Regions from separate parts of the Bradyrhizobium sp. LA6.8 genome, predicted to be linked through region 2. Evidence: predicted binding sites of a transcription regulator. Region 2 holds the regulator's gene; the other holds the start of a gene.
What was found. Region 2 encodes LexA, which represses DNA repair genes until DNA is damaged. Its sites were predicted from a motif close to TGTTCNNNNTGTGTTCNG; they were not measured.

Region 1 (9,336 bases), on a different contig from region 2:
CCGGCGACATGCCGCCGCCGGGGCCAAAGCCGTTCTTCTCGCTGCTCGACCAGACCCTGTCGGTGCAGCTCGGCCGCCAGATCGGACGCTCGTTCTGGATCGACACCGTCGGCCGCTCCAACCTCGTCGAGATCCGGATCCAGCTCGACGATGCCGTGATGCGCGTGTTCGCGCAGCGTAGCGCCGCCTATGCCTCGAACTCGGAGATCTTCCTGTTCTGGATGGTCGGCACCTCCTCGATCCTCCTGATCGTAGCCGTGCTGTTCCTGCGCAACCAGATCAAGCCGATCCTGCGGCTGGCAGACGCCGCCGAGAGTTTCGGCAAGGGCCGCGAGGCGCCGAACTTCAGGCCGCGCGGCGCGCGCGAGGTACGGCGCGCGGCGGTCGCCTTCCTCGAGATGAAGTCACGCATCGAGCGCACGATGGAGCAGCGCACCGCGATGCTTGCCGGCGTCAGCCACGATCTCCGCACCATCCTGACCCGCTTCAAGCTCGAGCTGGCGCTGATTGGCGACAACCCGGAGCTCGAGGGCATGCGCAAGGACGTCGACGAGATGTCGATGATGCTGGAGGACTACCTTGCGTTTGCCCGCGGCGATTCCGGCGAGCAGTCGCAGCCGACCGACATGGCGCAGGCGCTCGAGGAGCTGCGCAGCGACGCCGAGCGCCACGGCCACACCGCGACCGTCGCGTTCCACGGCCTGCCCGTGGTGACCGTGAAGCCGGCCTCGTTCAAGCGCTGCCTCGCCAACCTCGTCACCAACGCGGCGCGCTACGGCAAGAGCATCGCCATCAACGGCCAGCGCGATCACCGTTATTTGACCGTCACGGTCGAGGACGACGGCCCCGGCATTCCCGCGCACTTGCGCGAAGAGGTGTTCAAGCCGTTCCTGCGGCTCGACAACGCCCGCAACCAGGACGAAGGCGGCACCGGCCTGGGGCTCGCCATCGCCCGCGACATCGCGCGCTCGCATGGCGGCGACATCACCCTCGGCGACAGCCCGATGGGGGGATTAAGGGCGAGTGTGAGGATACCGGTGTAGTCGTTCTTCACCTCGCCCCGCTTGCGGGGAGAGGGAGCGCACCGGTTTCGCGGTGAACCTACTTCGGCAGCAGCGCCTTCAACTTGTCCATGTCGCGCACGTTCATCTTGAATCCGCCGGGCATCACGATGTCGCCGGGCTTCTGGTCGGGCTTGCAGGCCCCGAGCCACTTGGCTTCGAGCTGCATCGTGGTGTCGCGGCCTGCTGCGCCGGCGGCGCCGCCTTGCGCGTGCGACGAGGTCTTCACCGTATAGGCCGAGTTGAAATCGCCGGTGATCTCGGCATGCGAGGTCGTGCTGATGCCGGCGACGTTGCACTCGGAATCGCTGACATAGCCGGTCGCGGTCTTCTTGATGTCCTGCTTGGCGCAGATCTGCTTGGCCATCGGGGAGACGTTGTTGTTCATCTCCTTGTCGACGGTCTCGTCGGTGCAGTGCTGCATGGTCATCTCGGGCATGGGCGTGCCGGTCCTGACCATCTTCATTTCCCAGAGACCGGCCTTGCGCACCGGCAGATCGTCGGCGCTGGCGCTGCCTGCCGACACCACAAGACAAAGGGCCGAGCCGAGCAAAGCGAGCTTGCGCGCCATGTGGGAAGCTCCCGACGTTCCGAAAGCGCCTCAGTACAGCGTGCGGATCGGCTGTTGGGCCGCGCCATAGGGCACCCAACGGCAGGAGAACGAGATATAGCCGCCCTCAAAGGCCTGCACCGCGAGGAATTTCACGACCTTGCCGTAGCGCGCGCAGTGATCGACCGCGACCTGCCGCGCATCCGCCTGGGTCGCCATCGAATAAGCGATGATGCCGCCGGTGTCGTTGCCCTTGAACGGAGGCACCGGAAGCATATCGGCGCGTGCCGACTGGCTGGCCATCATCCCCAGGGCAAGAAGGCCCGCAGCCGCAATGATTCGCATTCCCGTCACTCCAGTTGGTTGGCGCCAGTTTACGGTGCCGGGATGTCCATGAAAAGAACTGATGCCCCGCCGGCTGCGAGGTTAGGGTCAACTCTTGGCCAAGTGTTGCCGCGCTGCACTTGACCTGCCCCGGCCTTCGCGGCACCGTCCATCCTTCGCAAGACCCAGCTGTCCGGATTGCCCATGCGCGCCCTCCCCCTGAAATCGCTCCGCTTTGCCACCTTGCTTGGCCTCATGTTCGGAGCGCTGTCGCTCGGTGAGGCCAGGGCCGCCAATCCGCTGGAGCTGAACTTCTGGCTGAACGGGCCGCGCTATGACGGCGCCGTCGTCGATTGCGAGAGGGCGCTGCCGACCATCGCCACCCAGTTCTGGGAGAAGGAAAGCTCGTTCTGGAATTCCTCGTTGAAGATCACTGGCTTCGCCGCCGTTCACGAGATCGCGTTCCGGCCCTGGCAGTCCGACAACATTCCGCGCCGCTATTGCACCGGCGACGCCATGCTCAATGACGGCAAGGTGCGCAAGGTGCATTTCTCGATCATCGAGGATGGCGGCTTCTCCGGCTACGGCAATGGTGTGGAATGGTGCGTGGTCGGGCTCGACCGCAACTGGGCCTACAATCCGTCCTGCCGCGCCGCCAGGCCCTGAGCCTCGATCGAAAGGCCTGAATCGGACTGATCAGGCGCCTGACGGGCCGGCCCGAACTTTGTTCTTGAAATGTTCTTGTTGCCTGCTAGGCTGATTGCACAGTCTAGTTGAGGGGCGTCGCCATGTTTCATTTTAGATTGCGTTCGTTCACCCGTCTCGTGATCTCACTGACCCTCCCCCTGGTTCTGGCCGCCGGGCTGGTCGCGCTGCCGGGCGGCGCGAAGGCCCAGGACAAACGGCAGAACGCGCCCGGCGAATTCGACTTCTATGTGCTGTCGCTGTCATGGTCGCCCTCGTTCTGCGAGGAGGCGTCCGAGCGCAACCGCGGCGGCGGCGGCGGTGGTCGCTCGCAGATGCAGTGCAGCGGGCGGCCCTACGCGTTCGTGGTGCACGGGCTGTGGCCGCAATATGAGAATGGTTTCCCTGAATATTGCCAGCGGCCGTCGCCACGCCTGAACCGCAGCATCGTCTCTTCGATGCTCGATTTGATGCCGGCGCCGGGGCTGATCTTCAACGAGTGGGACAAGCACGGCACCTGCTCCGGGCTCGACAGCCGCAATTATTTCGAGACGATCCGAAAGGCGCGCGCCGCGATCAAGATCCCGGCGGAATATCTCGAACTGTCGCAGGCCAAGACCGTGGCGCCGGGCGAGGTGGAGGAAGCCTTCATCAAGGCCAATGCGGGCCTGAGCAACGCGGCCATCTCGGTCACCTGCAATCGGACCCGGCTCTCCGAGGTCCGCATCTGCCTCAGCAAGGACCTGCAATTCCGGGCCTGCGAGGAGATCGAGCGCCGCGCCTGCCGCCGCGACCAGGTGACGATGCCGCCGATCAGGGGTGGGTAGTCCAAGTGCGCGTGCCCCGGACGCAGCGCCGTTTCGGCGGTGCGCTGCAGAATCGGGGTCCATGCTGCATGGGAATCCAGCCCCCCGAGTCCTCGGCCCTGGCCCGCAACGCTAAGAGCAGCAGCGCGTCCGGGACAGACGCGCATGCCGCTTTGCTCAAGCCGTGACGTAGCGTAGTCCTGTCTCATGAACTACCGTCACGCCTTCCACGCCGGAAACTTCGCCGATGTCATCAAGCACATCGTGCTCGCGCGCATCATTACCTACCTTCAGGACAAGCCGGGCGCATTCCGTGTCATCGACACCCATGCCGGCGCCGGCCTCTATGATCTCGAAAGCGACGAGGCGCGCCGCAGCGGCGAATGGCTGACCGGCATCGCGCGGCTGATGCAGGCGCGCCTGTCGAACGACGCCGTGGCGCTGGCCAAGCCCTATCTCGACATCGTTCGTGCCTACAATCCGAAGGGCGAACTCAAGGCCTATCCGGGTTCGCCGCTGATCACGCGCGGCCTGCTGCGGCCGCAGGACCGCCTCGTTGCCTGCGAGCTCGAGCCGAAGGCGCGCAAGGCGCTGATCGGTGTGCTGCGCCGCGACGAACAGGCGCGCGTGGTCGATCTCGACGGCTGGGTCGCGCTGCCGGCCTTCGTGCCACCGAAGGAACGGCGCGGGCTCGTGCTGATCGACCCGCCGTTCGAGGCGAAAGACGAGTTCGAAAAGCTCGGCGACGCCTTCTCGGCGGCTTTCGTGAAATGGCCGACCGGTATCTATGTAATCTGGTATCCGGCCAAGAGCCGGCGCGCCACCGACACGCTGGTGCAATCAGTGGCGCGGCTCGCAGCCGCAGCAAAACCACCAGGAAAATGTCTGCGTCTCGAATTCAGTGTCGCGCCGCAGCTTGATGGCGCCGCCCTCACCTCCGCCGGATTGTTGATCGTCAATCCGCCGTACACGCTGCATGGCGAGCTCAAGACGATCCTGCCCGAGCTGGAGATACCGCTCGGACAGGGCGGAGCTGCCAGATTCCGATTAGAGGTGCCGAGACCGTAACACCCCGGCATTCTTGGGAAAAAGATGCAGGAGCGGTAGTCAATCTGCAGAGAACCGTATTATGCTGTTTCCGTGACTGGCTTTACGTTCCGCTTCCGCGAATGGTTGCGGCGGAGTGAAGGCCTAAGAAAGATCCGATCGGACCGAAAGAAAGGTCCGCCCAAGGATGGCCAGCTCCCGGGCTTCGTAAGGCCCGGTCATGTCGTGACGTGAGTCTGCGTCGCGACGGAGGAGCAATGAGGGGGAGTTTCCCGATGGCCATGACGGGAACGGTCAAGTTTTTTAACGGCGAGCGCGGCTACGGTTTCATCAAGCCCGACGACGGCGGGCGCGACGTCTTCGTGCACATTACTGCTGTGGAGCGGGCGGGACTGAAAGATCTCGCCGAAGGACAGCGCATTACTTTTGAAGTCGAGCCGGACAAGAAGGGGAAGGGACCAAAGGCAGTCAATTTGGTCATCGTCTCCTAGAGCGTTTTCGAGCGAACACCTGGCGAAAAAAATCCCGGCCGCGAGCGGCCGGGAGGCTGTTGTCCGGTATTTTCTTCTTCAACTATCAGAAGTGATAGTTCACGCCTGCGCGCACAACGCTGGCGCTATAGCCGTTTGACACGCCGGTAATTGCGAACTGGCTCGTCGACAGATCGATGTAGAGATATTCGAGCTTGGCGCTCCAGTTCGGCGCGAAGCCGACTTCCGCGCCGGCACCGATGGTCCAGCCTGCGGTGGTGTGCGACTCCGTCCAACCGAATGTCTGCGCGCGCAGCTCGCCGAAGGCGAGGCCGGCGGTGCCGTAGAACAGCACGTTGCTGAACGCATAGCCGGCGCGGCCGCGCAGCGTGCCGAACCAGGGGTTGGAGAACTTCCACGGCGCGAAGGTGTCATCAGCGCCCGCGGCCTGGATGTCGCCCTCGACGCCGAACACCCATGGACCATTCTGAAAATTGTAGCCGGCCTGCACACCGCCGACGAAACCGGAGGGCTTGACGGGCGAATTACTCACCGAGCCCCACTCATAGCCGAGATTGGCACCGAGATACGGACCGGCCCAGCTATAGGCGTTGAGCGGCTGATTGACGGTGTACGGCGCACCCTGCCCGTAATTGAGATCGGCGGCCTCTGCCGAAGCTGTCCAGCCGGCTGCAACCAACACGGCTGCGCCTACAACGAACCCCCTCATCGGTACTCTCCAACGCAACGGCCGCCCCCGCGATGCCTGCGCCGCCGCGCAAGGCAAAATCGCATGGTTACGGAACCTCCTCTTTTTCGCGTAAGATTTATCGAGAGTTTTAAGTTAAAGGCCTGTTAAGCCGGGTTACCACGCTCTTAACAGGCTTAAGCAAGTGTTACCCGGAACCGCGCCGCCATCCTGTGTGTGCCGCAAGGCTGGAACTTCAAATCGGCACCCCCAGCGCTTAAATTCGCATCATGGCTCACGATTCCACCGACAATCCGGACGACGCACGCGCGCGCAAATCTCCGCGCGGCACGACGGCCGACGCCCCGCCGGAGAGCCTGGCGCCGCCGGACCTCGATCCCGCCACCACCGCTGGCGAGGACGAGGACGACGCGCTGCTGCCTGACATCCTGGAGGAGAGCGGCGCGGTCGGCGAAGAGCCGCTGGCGACCGGCCATGAGGCGATCGAGCGCGCGGTCCGCCTCGCGCCCACCTCGCCGGGCGTCTATCGCATGCTCAGCGCCAATGCCGACGTGCTCTATGTCGGCAAGGCCAAGAACGTCAAAAAGCGCCTGTCGAACTATGCGCGCCAGAGCGCGCCGCAACCGGCGCGCATCCTGCGCATGATCGCGGCCACGGTGACCGTGGAGATCGTCTCGACCAACACCGAGACCGAAGCGCTGCTGCTGGAAGCCAATCTCATCAAGCAGCTCCGGCCGCGCTTCAACGTGCAGCTGCGCGACGACAAGTCGTTTCCCTACATCCTGATCACCGGCGACCATTGGGCGCCGCAGATCCTCAAGCATCGTGGTGCGCAGTCGCGGCCCGGCCGCTATTTCGGCCCGTTCGCTTCCGCCGGCGCGGTCAACCGCACCATCACCGCCTTGCAGCGCGCGTTCCTGATCCGCTCCTGCACCGATTCCTTCTTCGAGAGCCGCTCGCGGCCCTGCCTGCTCTACCAGATCCGCCGCTGCGCCGGCCCCTGTACCCGCGAGATCGATTTCCCCGGCTATACGACGCTGGTGCGCGAGGCGACCGACTTCCTCTCCGGCAAGAGCCAAGCGGTGAAGCAGGAGCTTGCCGGCGAGATGGAGAAGGCCTCCGGCGAGCTCGAATTCGAGACCGCGGCACTCTACCGCGACCGCCTCGCCGCGCTATCGGCGATCCAGTCGCAGCAGGGCATCAATCCGCGCACGGTGGAAGAAGCCGACGTGTTCGCCATCCACCAGGAGGGCGGATTCTCCTGCGTCGAAGTGTTCTTCTTCCGCACCGGACAGAACTGGGGCAACCGCGCCTATTTCCCGCGCGCGGAGAAGACCTATACGCCGGAGGAAGTGCTGGGGTCCTTCCTCGCCCAGTTCTACGACGACAAGCCGCCGCCGAAGAACATCCTGCTCTCGCACGAGATCGAGGAGAGCGAGCTGCTCGCCAATGCGCTGTCGATCAAGGCCGGCCACAAGATCGAGGTCACGGCGCCCAAGCGCGGCGAGAAGAAGGAGCTGGTCGCCCACGCGCTGACCAATGCGCGCGAGGCGCTCGGCCGCAAGCTCGCGGACACCGCGACGCAGAGCCGGCTGCTCGACGCCATGGCGACGACGCTGAGCCTGCCGCATTCACCCAAGCGCATCGAGGTCTACGACAACAGCCACATCCAGGGCACCAATGCGGTCGGCGCCATGATCGTCGCCGGCCCCGATGGTTTCGTGAAGAACCAGTACCGCAAGTTCAACATCAAGTCGGAAGGGCTCACGCCGGGCGACGATTACGGCATGATGCGCGAGGTGCTGGAACGCCGCTTCAAGCGCCTGATCAATCCGCCCGAGGACGCCGCCGGCAAGGCCAAGGACGACGACTTCCCGCAATGGCCCGACCTCGTGATCATTGACGGCGGTCGCGGCCAGCTCAACGCCGTCCGGGAGATCTTTACGAATCTCGGCCTGACCCAGGTGTCGCTGATGTCGGTCGCCAAGGGACCGGACCGGGATGCCGGCCGCGAAACCCTGTTCATGCCGGAGCGCGAGGCAATCAAGCTGGAGCCGCGCGATCCCGTGCTTTATTTCATCCAGCGCCTGCGCGACGAGGCCCACCGCTTCGTCATCGGCTCGCACCGCAAGCTGCGCAAGAAGGACATCCGCGAGGCCGGTTTGCAGGAGATTCCGGGCATCGGCCCGTCACGCAAACGTGCCTTGCTGCACCATTTCGGAACCCTGAAGGAGATCGAGCGGGCCTCGATCGCCGATCTCGGCAAGGTTCCGGGGGTGAGCGCCGAGAGCGCTCGCAGGATTTTCGACTATTTCCATCCCCAGCCGGGGTGAACTAAGGGGGCCGCGGTCATATGGTCGTCGCATGCTGCACCTCATTTGGGGAGCGGGACGGTTGACCTTCAGGCACGAGCGGTATTGGTAGGACGGATGAACATCGCCACGACACGAGGGACGACCAGCCGCGCGATGTCCCTCCCGAACATCCTGACCTATGGCCGGATCGCCGCGATCCCGGTCGTGGTCGGGTGCATTTATGCGCAGTCGATTCTGGATCAGCCGCTGTGGCTGCGCTGGGTCGCGGTCGCCATCTTCATCGCGGCAGCAGTGACCGATTACCTCGACGGCTATTACGCGCGGATCTGGAATCAGCAATCGGCGTTCGGCCGGATGCTCGATCCGATCGCCGACAAGCTGCTGGTCGCCTCCTGCCTGCTGATGCTGGCCGCCGACGGCATCATCCATGGCTGGTCGCTGTGGGCCGCCATCGTGATCCTGTGCCGCGAGATCCTGGTCTCGGGCCTGCGCGAATATCTCGCGGCGTTGCGGGTGAGCGTTCCCGTGACCAAGCTTGCGAAGTGGAAGACGACCGTTCAGCTCATCGCCATCGGCTTCCTGCTCGCGGGCCCGGCCGGCGATGAGGTGGTGCCCGTGGTCTCGATGATCGGGCTTGCGCTGCTCTGGGCGTCGGCGATCCTCACCATATACACCGGCTACGACTATTTCCGCGCCGGTATCCATCACCTCATCAAGGAGGATGAGGCATGAAGGTGAAGTACTTCGCCTGGGTGCGCGAGCGCGTCGGCAAGGCCGAGGAGACCATCGAGCCGCCGGCGACCGTGCGCACCGTCGAGGAGCTGATCGCCTGGCTGTCCGGCCAGAGCGAGGCCTATGCCTACGCCTTCGAGAGGCCGAAGGTGATCCGCACCGCGATCGATCATGCCCACGTCAAATCGGACGCCGCGATCGCGGGCGCCCGCGAGATCGCGTTTTTCCCGCCGATGACCGGCGGCTAGGCCATGACCTCCCCCGTAAGCACCGCCCCCGTCAGCCCCTGCCCCGTCACCATCCGCATCCAGCAGGACGATTTCGACATCGCGCGCGAGATCGCGATCTTGACCGGGAGCCGCACCGACATCGGTGCGGTCGTGAGCTTTTCCGGCATCTGCCGCGGCGACGAGGACAGCGCGAAGATCGCCGCCCTCACGCTCGAACATTATCCCGGCATGGCGGAAGAAGAGATCAAGCGCCATGCCGACGAAGCTACATCGCGCTGGCCGCTGAACGGCGTCACCATCATTCATCGCGTCGGGCGGTTCATGCCGGGGCGGAATATCGTGCTGGTGCTCACGGCCTCGCAGCACCGCCAGGCAGCGTTCCAGGCGGCCGAGTTCCTGATGGATTAT
Region 2 (9,336 bases):
ATGTCGTGGCGGCGATCGGCGTGCCCGCGAACCGTATCGTGTTCTTCGACGATCTTGCCGAGAACATCGAAGGAGCGCGGTCGCGCGGCCTGACCACGGTCCACGTGACCTCGCCCCGCGACGTCGGGAACGCCCTCAAGGCGCTCGGAATCTGATCTTTGGCCGGCAAGCCGACGGGCCGCGAATGGAACTATATTGCCCGGGGGCGAGGAACCAAAACCCTTTGTGCATTTTTATACAGAGTTCCCGGAACGATTGCCCCTCTCAGGACTCATGAGTCCGTTGGGAATTCTACATCGGGCTTATCGTCGTGTTGGGCAAAACCTACCTCACCAAGCAGGCCTCTCTGCTGATGAAATTCGCCAGGACCACCTCGGATTCTGAGCTTTCCGCCAAGCTGATCAGCAAGGCCGCCGACCTGAAATCCCAGGCCGACCCGCTGCCTGACAAGGATCAGGGCCCCGCAGCGCCGGACGTCAGTCCGTACAAGCCGCCGGGGAGTTGACCGATGCTGGCCGTGGCTCTCGTCCTTCTCGTCCTCGCCATGGCCATCCTCGTACCGGTCTGTCTCGCTTTCTGGATCATGCCGCGGCGGACTTGATGCTCACCCTTCATCGCAGAGCGGATGACGCAGGATAAATCATCCTGCGCGGCCACTGTTTTGCCTCTGCGCCTGCACTCGGCTAGAACTCTCGCCGCCGATTTGCCCGAACGGGCCCAGCAGGAGTTTTCACCCGTGGCCCTGATGCCGGTTTCCGACGCGCTCGCTGCGGTGCTGGCGGGCGCAGAGCCGCTGCCTGAAGAGATGATCGCGCTCGACGCAGCCTTCCACCGCGTGCTCGCGCGCGACGTCGCCGCGCGGCGCACGCAGCCGCCGCAGGCGATGTCGGCAATGGACGGCTATGCGGTGCGCGCGGTCGATGCGGCGAAGATCGACTCCCAGCTCACCCTGATCGGCGAGGTCGCGGCGGGCCGCCCGTTTGCGGGATCGGTCGGCGCCGGCGAGGCCGTGCGTATCTTCACCGGCGGTGTCGTTCCCGATGGCGCTGATGCGGTCGTGATCCAGGAGGACACGATCGCGGACGGCAAGCGCATCACCATCAAGGAAGCCGCCGTAACGGGGCGGCACATCCGCCCCGCCGGCGTCGACTTCTCGGAAGGCGACGTGCTGCTGCGCAAGGGAGCCCGGCTCACCGAGCGCGACCTCGCGCTCGCCGCCGGCATGAATTACCCGCAATTGCCAGTCCGGCGACGCCCGAAGGTCGCGATCCTCGCGACCGGCGACGAGCTGGTGATGCCGGGTACGACGCCGGGCCACGGCCAGATCGTCTATTCCAACGGCTACGCCCTGCACGCGCTCGCCCGCAGCGAGGGCGCCGATACCATCGACCTCGGCGTTGCCGCCGATACGCTGGAGGCCACCACGGCCGGCATCGGCCGCGCGCGGGAGAGCGGCGCCGACATCCTGATCACGACCGGCGGCGCGTCGGTCGGGGACCACGATCTGGTCCAGCAGGCGCTGAGGGACGAAGGTATCTCGATGGCGTTCTGGAAGATCGCGATGCGGCCGGGCAAGCCGATGATGAACGGGCGGCTCGGCGCGATGCGCGTGATCGGCCTGCCCGGCAATCCCGTGTCATCCTACGTTTGCGGCTTCCTGTTCATGGTGCCGTTGATTCGCGCGCTTTCGGGCCGTTCGATGATTCATCACCGCCGCGAACGCGCGGTGCTCGGCCGCGATGTCGGCGCCAACGACCAGCGCGAGGATTACCTGCGCGCACGCCTCGAGCTCCGCGATGACGGCACGCTCGTCGCCCTTCCGGTCAATCACCAGGATTCCTCGCTGCTTGCGAATCTCGCTGCGGCACAGGCACTTCTCGTGCGCGCGCCATTCGCGCCGAAGGCCGAAGCCGGCACGCCTTGCGAGGTCTTGCGGCTGCCCGTCTGAGCGCTTCGTTCGCGTGCGTTCCGCGAACTTTGTCGCGTTCACGGTAAATTAAGCAGTTGCGGAACATGTATCGAACATATAGTGTCCGTTCATGATTTGTTTCGAGAATGTAGCGGCTTACTGCTGAATTCAGCGTCTCGGAATCGAACGACATCAACCGGGGGATTTTGGTCGAGATGTTAACGCGCAAACAATACGAGCTCCTGCGGTTCATCAGCGAACGGCTGAAGGAAAGCGGCGTGCCGCCCTCCTTCGATGAGATGAAGGACGCGCTCGACCTGCGCTCGAAATCGGGCATCCATCGCCTGATCACTGCGCTCGAGGAGCGCGGCTTCATCCGGCGCCTGCCCAACCGGGCCCGCGCCATCGAGGTGATCAAGCTGCCCGAGCTTCAGGCCGCTGCCGGCAGCCGCCGCGGCTTCACGCCGAGCGTCATCGAAGGCAATCTCGGCAAGGTCCGCACGACTTCGAGCCCGCCGGCGGACGAGGGCGAGCGCCCCGTCGCGGTCCCCGTGATGGGCCGCATCGCGGCCGGTACGCCGATCGAGGCCTTGCAGACCCGCAGCCACACCATCAGCGTACCGCCTGACATGCTCGGCTCGGGCGAACATTACGCGCTCGAAGTGCGCGGCGATTCCATGGTCGAGGCCGGCATTCTCGACGGCGACATGGCGCTGATCCAGCGCAACGAGAGCGCCGATACCGGCGATATCGTGGTGGCGCTGATCGACGACGAGGAGGCGACGCTCAAGCGCTTCCGCCGCCGCGGCGCCTCGATCGCGCTCGAGCCCGCCAATGCGGCCTATGAGGTCCGCATTCTGCCGCCCAACCGGGTGAAGATCCAGGGCAAGCTGATCGGGCTGTACCGGAAGTATTGATACCGGACGTGCCGGTATCGGTTATTTGGCGCCCCGCGCGCTTTCGATCGGCGGCGCCGATCCGAGATTGGAGCGGACGATTGTCCGCTTCCGCTGGATAGTCTTTCTGGTTTCGCGCAGATTATCCGGCCCCTCCTCCAGCGGTAAATCCTCGGCACGCCGCACGAAGCAGCCCTGCTTCGCGGCCTTCAGGTTCGAGGAGAAGTCATGCGCCGGATCGTTCTGAGCACAATTGCTGTGGCGCTGATCGCAGCATCAGCGTCGCAAGCCTTGGCCGTGCAAGCCTTGGCCGCGCAATCGCGGCCCCATGTCCGCAAGGATACCGCCATGAGCGAGCAAGTCCGCAAGGCCCTCGACGCCGTCGACCAACCGTCGCGGCCGGGCTGGCAATATTCCGGCTGGTCGGCGCCTGCGGGGCGCTGACACGCGCCTGCAGAATGCAAAGGGGCGGGCTTTGTTCCTGGTGGATTCGGGAAAGTTAATGTGATTGCGGCCTGCGGCGGCGAGCCGTAGATTTGCCTACAACCCGGCAGAACGTTTGGTATTTCCACTCTGATAGAGGCCTGCGCCTCGATTAAGAGACGTGGGTCGCTATCCCTGCATGAGGAGCACCCGATGTGTGACTACAGCCTGCATGCCGTCGCGTCGCGTCCCGCCGAAGTCGGCGAGACGATCGTCACGACAACCTTCCGCGGCACCTCGACGCGCGGCTTTGCCTCCGCGGCCGATCCGACCGTCGCGGTCTGCCTGCTCCCGGGAACGGAGCTCGCCTTCGCCGACAACGTCCGCTACGACAATCGCTGGATCTGGACGCGCACCGTCAATTCGCGCGTCGGCAAATTCGGCAAGATCGATCCGCACATTCCCGATCGCCATCATGATGCGATCGAATTCCCCGACGGCAAATCCGTGCTGGTGACGCAGCTGGTCGAAGGCCAGCGTGCGACCGTGCTGCAGCTACCGGTGACCCAGCCGCTCGGCGAGCGCGAGCACAAGCCGCAGACCATCACCGACAGCCGGACAACCATCACCCGCCTGCCGATCGGCTGATGCAGCCATTCCCGGCCGGCAGGTCGGGCCAGGATTGAAAATCGCCATCGCCGGCCGAGGCCGGCGAGATGGTGTCGTTTGTGTCCCGCGAAACTCCATCGGGCGGACCAAGCCGTGGCGTCTCCCACCGCACGAAGTTTGCGCTGTCCTGCCTGAATTTTGAACGTCCGTTCCGCAGCCAAATGGCCGATGCTTGGTGCGGCTTGAGACGGCGGGCACGTTCGATGAAGACCTTCATTCGCGTCGTTGAACTCTGGGTGCCTGACCGCACGCGCATGCGGCTGGAATTCGGCGGCGGCCTCTACGGCGAAGGGTTGTCCGCGTTTAGGGACGTGAGCGAGGATCTGCACTTCGGATATGACGAGGGGCTTCCCGGCAAGGCCTGGGCTGGCGGCCACCCCGTGATCCTCACCAGATTCACCGATTCCTATTTCAAGCGGACCGATCAGGCCATCGCCGCCGGGCTGACCTGCGGCGTGGCGGTGCCGGTGTTTTCAGGCGAATTCCTGCAAGCCGTCATGGTGCTGTTCTGCGGCGACGACGAGGCCCATGTCGGCGCGATCGAGCTCTGGCACAACGATGCCGAAACCTCCTACGAGATGGGGCTCGTCGACGGCTATTACGGCACCGCCGACATGTTCGAATTCAACTCCCGCCATACCAGATTTCCGCGCGGCTTCGGCCTGCCCGGCCGCATCTGGAAAGCCGGCCTGCCGCTGATCATCAAGGACCTGCACGATGCCAGGAGTTTTCTGCGCTGGGAGGACGCCGCCAAGGTCGGTATCAATCTCGGCGTCGGCGTTCCCTACCGGACCGGCACCGATCAGACCTGGGTGCTGACATTTCTCTCCGCGCGGGCGACCCCGATTGCGCGACGCTTCGAGATCTGGGTCCCGGACGAGGCCCGTTCGGCGCTGGTCTTCCGCGCCGGCGATTGCAGCGCGCAGACCGACCTCGCCGCGCTCTATGCGACGAAATCCATCGCCAAAGGCGAAGGCAGCATCGGCGGGGCCTGGGCCACCGGCATGCCCGCACTCAACGACGATCTCGCGCGTGACGTCTCGGTCGCGGCCTCGCAGGCCTGCGCCTCTGGACTGAGCCAGATGGTCGTCCTGCCGGTGATCGGCAACGCCAGGCTCGACGCCGTGCTGGCCTGGTATCTGTAACCCGTCCGCTCAATCCTCGGCCTGCAGGTCGGCTTCCGATGGCGTCGCGTCGCGGTTGCGGGGAGCCGCCGCCTGCGGCGCAAGGCTCGCGCTGAAATCCGCCTCGCCGGCCGCCGCCGGCGACCACGGACGGTCTGTCCCCCTCGTCTTCGCCGCCTGAACCGCAAAACCGTCGCCGCTTCGCGTCAGCGCCAGCGCGCCTTGCCTTGCGAGACGCTGACGGTCGACAACCATCGCTGCGCAATCCGGCGGCGCCGGCCGCGCCGTCACCACCAGCGCGGCCCGGCTGCAATCGTCAGCCAGTGAATCGATGCGCAAGGCCAGCGCGACCAGGCGCCCGTCGGCGAGCGGCGTCACGCAGCCGGCTTCGTCGCACGACACCCCGACGGCCAGTGAGGCACTGCCGGGATCGCGCGGATCGGCGTCGGCGGCGAGCCATTCCTTCAGAAGAAAACTGTCCTTGCTCGACCTGATCAGATGCAAGTGCCCATCCCTGCCCCGCACCGCGACACTCTGGCCGTCACCGGCGATCAGGATATCGGGCTGCCGCGCGCGCAGTCCCCAGAGGATCGCGGCGAACAGCACCACCGCGCCGGCCCAGCGCAACGGCGTGCGCAACAAACCCATCACGATGATCCCCAAGCTTGCAGCGATCAGCGGTGCGATGCCGAAAGCCGAGATACGGCCGATCGCGCCCGGCAAAGCGGCCACCCAGCGCGACACCGCAACCATCCAGTCGATGCCGATCCCCATCAGCCACCAGAACGGACCATCGAGTCCGAACGGCGCTGCAATCAAGCCCAACAGGCCCGCGGGCATCACCAGGGCCGAGACCACCGGCATCGCCCCGAGGTTGGCGAGCACGCCGAACGGGGTGACGCGGTGGAAGTGGAAGGCGGCATAGGGCGTGGTCGCGAGCCCCGCGATCAGCGAGGCCAGGAACAGCATCGCGATCTCGCGTCCGCCCCACATTGCGATCCGCGCGGTCGCGGAATGATCGGGCGACGCAAACAGGTTCGGCATGCCGATCTGCACCAGTGCCACCAGTCCGAGCGTCGCGGCGAAGGACATTTGAAAACTCGGATGCACAAGTGCTTCCGGTGCGACCGCGAGCACGATCAGCGCGGCCACCGCCAGCGTGCGGAAGGTGATGGCACGGCGATCGACCATGACCGCGATCAACACCACCGCCGTCATGAAGAACGAGCGTTGCGTGGCGACCTCCGCACCCGACAGCAGCAGATAGAACGCGGCTGCGACCAGCGCCGCAGCCGCCGACCATTTCTTGATGGCAAAGCCGGCCGCCATTCCAGGGATCAACGCCAGCAGCGCGCGCACCGCGAAGAAGACCACGCCGGCGACGACCGCCATGTGATAGCCGGAAATCGAGAGCACATGTCCCAGCCCCGAGATGAACATGGCGTCGTTGACGGGCGTGGTAATCGCATCGCGCCGGCCCGTGAGCAGCGCGGTCGCGATCACCCGGTTGTCGCCCTCGAGCGTGGCGCGGATGCGCGCGTCCATCGCATCGCGCAGACCCTGCATGAAGGCGGCATAACGTAGCCGCAAGCCACCGGCGTCCGGCGGCACCGATGCCGCAATCGTGCCCATCACGAAGCCGGAGGCGCCGATACCCTGGAAGAACATGTCGCGCGAAAAGTCATAGCTGCCGGGGCGCACCGGCGACAACGGCGGCAACAGCCGCGCCTTCAACTGCACGAAGCTGCCGACCTCGGGCGCAGTCCCCTTGCGCACGGAGAGGCGCACGCGCTCGAGCTTGACGTCGCTGCGCTGCGCCTCCATCGCGGTGACGCGCAGCACGAAGCGGTCAGTGCGCTCGCGGATGTCGCGGGTCTCGACGAAGCCCGACAGCGAGACGGAATAGAGCGGCTTTGCCAGCACCGTGTGCGCGATCCGCGCCGTCTTCCAGGTCGCCGTGGCAAAACCGGCCGCCACCGCCGCGATCATGATCGCCGGCGCAAACAACCGGCTCCGCCGCAACAGCACGGCGCCAAGCGTGAGCGCGATGGCCGTTGCGGCAACGACCCACAGCACCGGTTCATGATCGGCAGCGAAGTAGAGCGCGATGCCGCCGCCGAACGCGACCGGCACCCACGGCAACAATCGCCCGGCGCCGGCCTCGGCGCGCGCCCATTCGCGCAGGGTCTCGGCCAGCGACGTCCAGAGGTCGAACCCTGCCGGCACGAGGCCGCCCGCGGATGCAGCTCGGCCGACGGGCCAAGTCCCCGCGATCCAAGTCCCCGCGATCCCCTGGGACCGAACTGGCCGGTCCGGCTGCGCCATTCCCTGCACCTTACGATACGCGACAGGCCAGGAGGCTACCGGAACGTGCGGCTGCGCGAATAGCGGTACGGATCAGGAACGGAGCGAAGGTCCCCCTACTTTTCCTCTTCCATCGTCACGGCGACGTCCGCCTTGGGCGAGAGCCGAACCTTGTTGCCCTCGACACCGGCAACGAGGCCCTTGTCGATGAAGTGATGGTGGCCCTTGTGGCTGCCCTCGCCGCTGTCCTTCTTGGTCAGCTTGATGCGATGGCCCTCGACCTTGTCGACCGTGCCGATGTGGACGCCATCGGCGCCGATGACTTCCATATGCTCTGCGATGTTCTGCATGGTGGGTTCCTTGTTGGACCCACCCCAACGCGCGGGGGCAGCGTTCGTTGCTATCGCCATTCCGGGGCGCGCCACTTGGCGCGAGCCCGGAATGACGAGAGAGGCGGAGTAGCGCGACGGCTAGATCAACGGCGCGCGCGACGAGGCATGGTGATTGACGATCTTCCAGTCGCCGTCCTCGCGGAGGATGACCCAGCTCATCTTGACCGAGAACTCCGCCCTCTCGCCGGCGAGGTCAAACGACACGATCGCGGCCATGTTGATCAGGTCCGGGCTGGCTTGCGCGGCGCGCACCTCGGAAAACACGGCGCTCGGCTGGCGCCAGCGCGGCAGGCCGTTGAAGTAATCGGCGACGCCGTCCCGGCTCCGATAGAGGCTTGGATTCGAGCCGAAGAAGAACGCGTTCTTCGCATAGAGCGACGACAGCGCAGCCGCATCGAGTGTCGCGAAGCCGGCGCACCATTTCGCGATGATGGCGGAAACGATCGCGTCGGCTTCACTGCTCATGTGCCCAATCCCCTCAGCCCTTGGCGACTTCCTTCGCGAACGTGTCGCGCAGGCCGATGGTGCGCGAAAACACCGGCTTGCCCGGCGTCGAGTCCTTGTCGCGCACGAAATAGCCCTGACGCTCGAACTGCATCGGCTCGGTCGCATTGCTTTCCGCAACTGATGCCTCGATCCGCGCGTTGGAGAGGATCTCCAGCGACTGCGGATTGAGATCGGCCGCGAAGTTCGAGGCGTCCGGGCTCGGATTGGAGAACAGCTGGTTGTAGATGCGGATCTCCGCCGGCACCGAATTCGCCGCCGGCAGCCAGTGCATGGTCGCCTTGACCTTGCGGCCGTCGGGCGCGTTGCCGCCCTTGGTCGCGGGATCGTAGGTGCAGCGCAGCTCCACCACTTCGCCCGCGTCGTTCTTGATCACGCCGGTGCACTTGACGAAATAGGCGTAGCGCAGCCGCACCTCGTTGCCGGGCGACAGGCGGAAGAACTTCTTCGGCGGGTTCTCCATGAAGTCGTCCTGCTCGATATAGAGCTCGCGCCCGAACGTGATCTTGCGCGTGCCGGCCGAGGGGTCGTCGGGATGGTTGATCGCCTCGAGCTCTTCGGTCTGCCCTTCCGGATAGTTCTCGATGACCACCTTGAGCGGCCGCAGCACGCCCATGCGCCGCTGCGACGTGCGGTTCAGCTCCTCGCGGATGCAGAATTCCAGCATGCCGACGTCGACGACGCTGTTGGCCTTGGCAACGCCGATGCGCTTGACGAATTCGCGCAAGGCTGCGGGCGGCACGCCGCGGCGGCGCATCCCCGCTACAGTCGGCATGCGCGGATCGTCCCATCCGGCGACATGGCCGTCGCGGACGAGCTGGGTCAGCACGCGCTTGGACAGCAGCGTGTAGGTCAGGTTGAGCCGCGCCATTTCGTACTGGTGCGGCTTGGACGGCACCGGCAGCTTTTCGATGAACCAGTCGTAGAGCGGCCGATGGTCCTCGAACTCCAGCGTGCAGATCGAGTGCGTGATGCCCTCGATCGCGTCCGACTGGCCGTGCGCATAATCGTAGCTCGGATAAATCGACCACTTGGTGCCGGTGCGCGGATGATGCGCATGCAGGATGCGGTACAGCACGGGGTCGCGCAGGTTGATGTTGCCCGCGGACATGTCG

Region 1: the regulator LexA is predicted to act here: its motif matches at 2,661-2,678, upstream of ABIA90_RS32830 (ribonuclease T2 family protein).

The regions. Positions count from the first base shown of each region.
Region 1 covers NZ_JBEPQQ010000008.1:229,304-238,639, forward strand. The annotation lists gene ABIA90_RS32810 (ATP-binding protein) at 1-1,043, shown strand, start outside; gene ABIA90_RS32815 (DUF3617 domain-containing protein) at 1,102-1,632, opposite strand; gene ABIA90_RS32820 (hypothetical protein) at 1,663-1,956, opposite strand; gene ABIA90_RS32825 (hypothetical protein) at 2,140-2,601, shown strand; gene ABIA90_RS32830 (ribonuclease T2 family protein) at 2,724-3,446, shown strand; gene ABIA90_RS32835 (23S rRNA (adenine(2030)-N(6))-methyltransferase RlmJ) at 3,633-4,493, shown strand; gene ABIA90_RS32840 (cold-shock protein) at 4,748-4,963, shown strand; gene ABIA90_RS32845 (outer membrane protein) at 5,049-5,672, opposite strand; gene uvrC (excinuclease ABC subunit UvrC) at 5,921-7,984, shown strand; gene pgsA (CDP-diacylglycerol--glycerol-3-phosphate 3-phosphatidyltransferase) at 8,081-8,698, shown strand; gene moaD (molybdopterin converting factor subunit 1) at 8,695-8,946, shown strand; gene ABIA90_RS32865 (molybdenum cofactor biosynthesis protein MoaE) at 8,950-9,336, shown strand, end outside.
Region 2 covers NZ_JBEPQQ010000003.1:568,877-578,212, forward strand. The annotation lists gene ABIA90_RS16330 (HAD family hydrolase) at 1-155, shown strand, start outside; gene ABIA90_RS16335 (hypothetical protein) at 311-505, shown strand; gene ABIA90_RS16340 (molybdopterin molybdotransferase MoeA) at 737-1,948, shown strand; gene lexA (transcriptional repressor LexA) at 2,125-2,826, shown strand; gene ABIA90_RS16350 (hypothetical protein) at 3,034-3,249, shown strand; gene ABIA90_RS16355 (hypothetical protein) at 3,442-3,876, shown strand; gene ABIA90_RS16360 (GAF domain-containing protein) at 4,101-5,042, shown strand; gene ABIA90_RS16365 (ComEC/Rec2 family competence protein) at 5,052-7,346, opposite strand; gene ABIA90_RS16370 (DUF2171 domain-containing protein) at 7,442-7,675, opposite strand; gene ABIA90_RS16375 (nuclear transport factor 2 family protein) at 7,796-8,182, opposite strand; gene ABIA90_RS16380 (glutamine--tRNA ligase/YqeY domain fusion protein) at 8,196-9,336, opposite strand, start outside.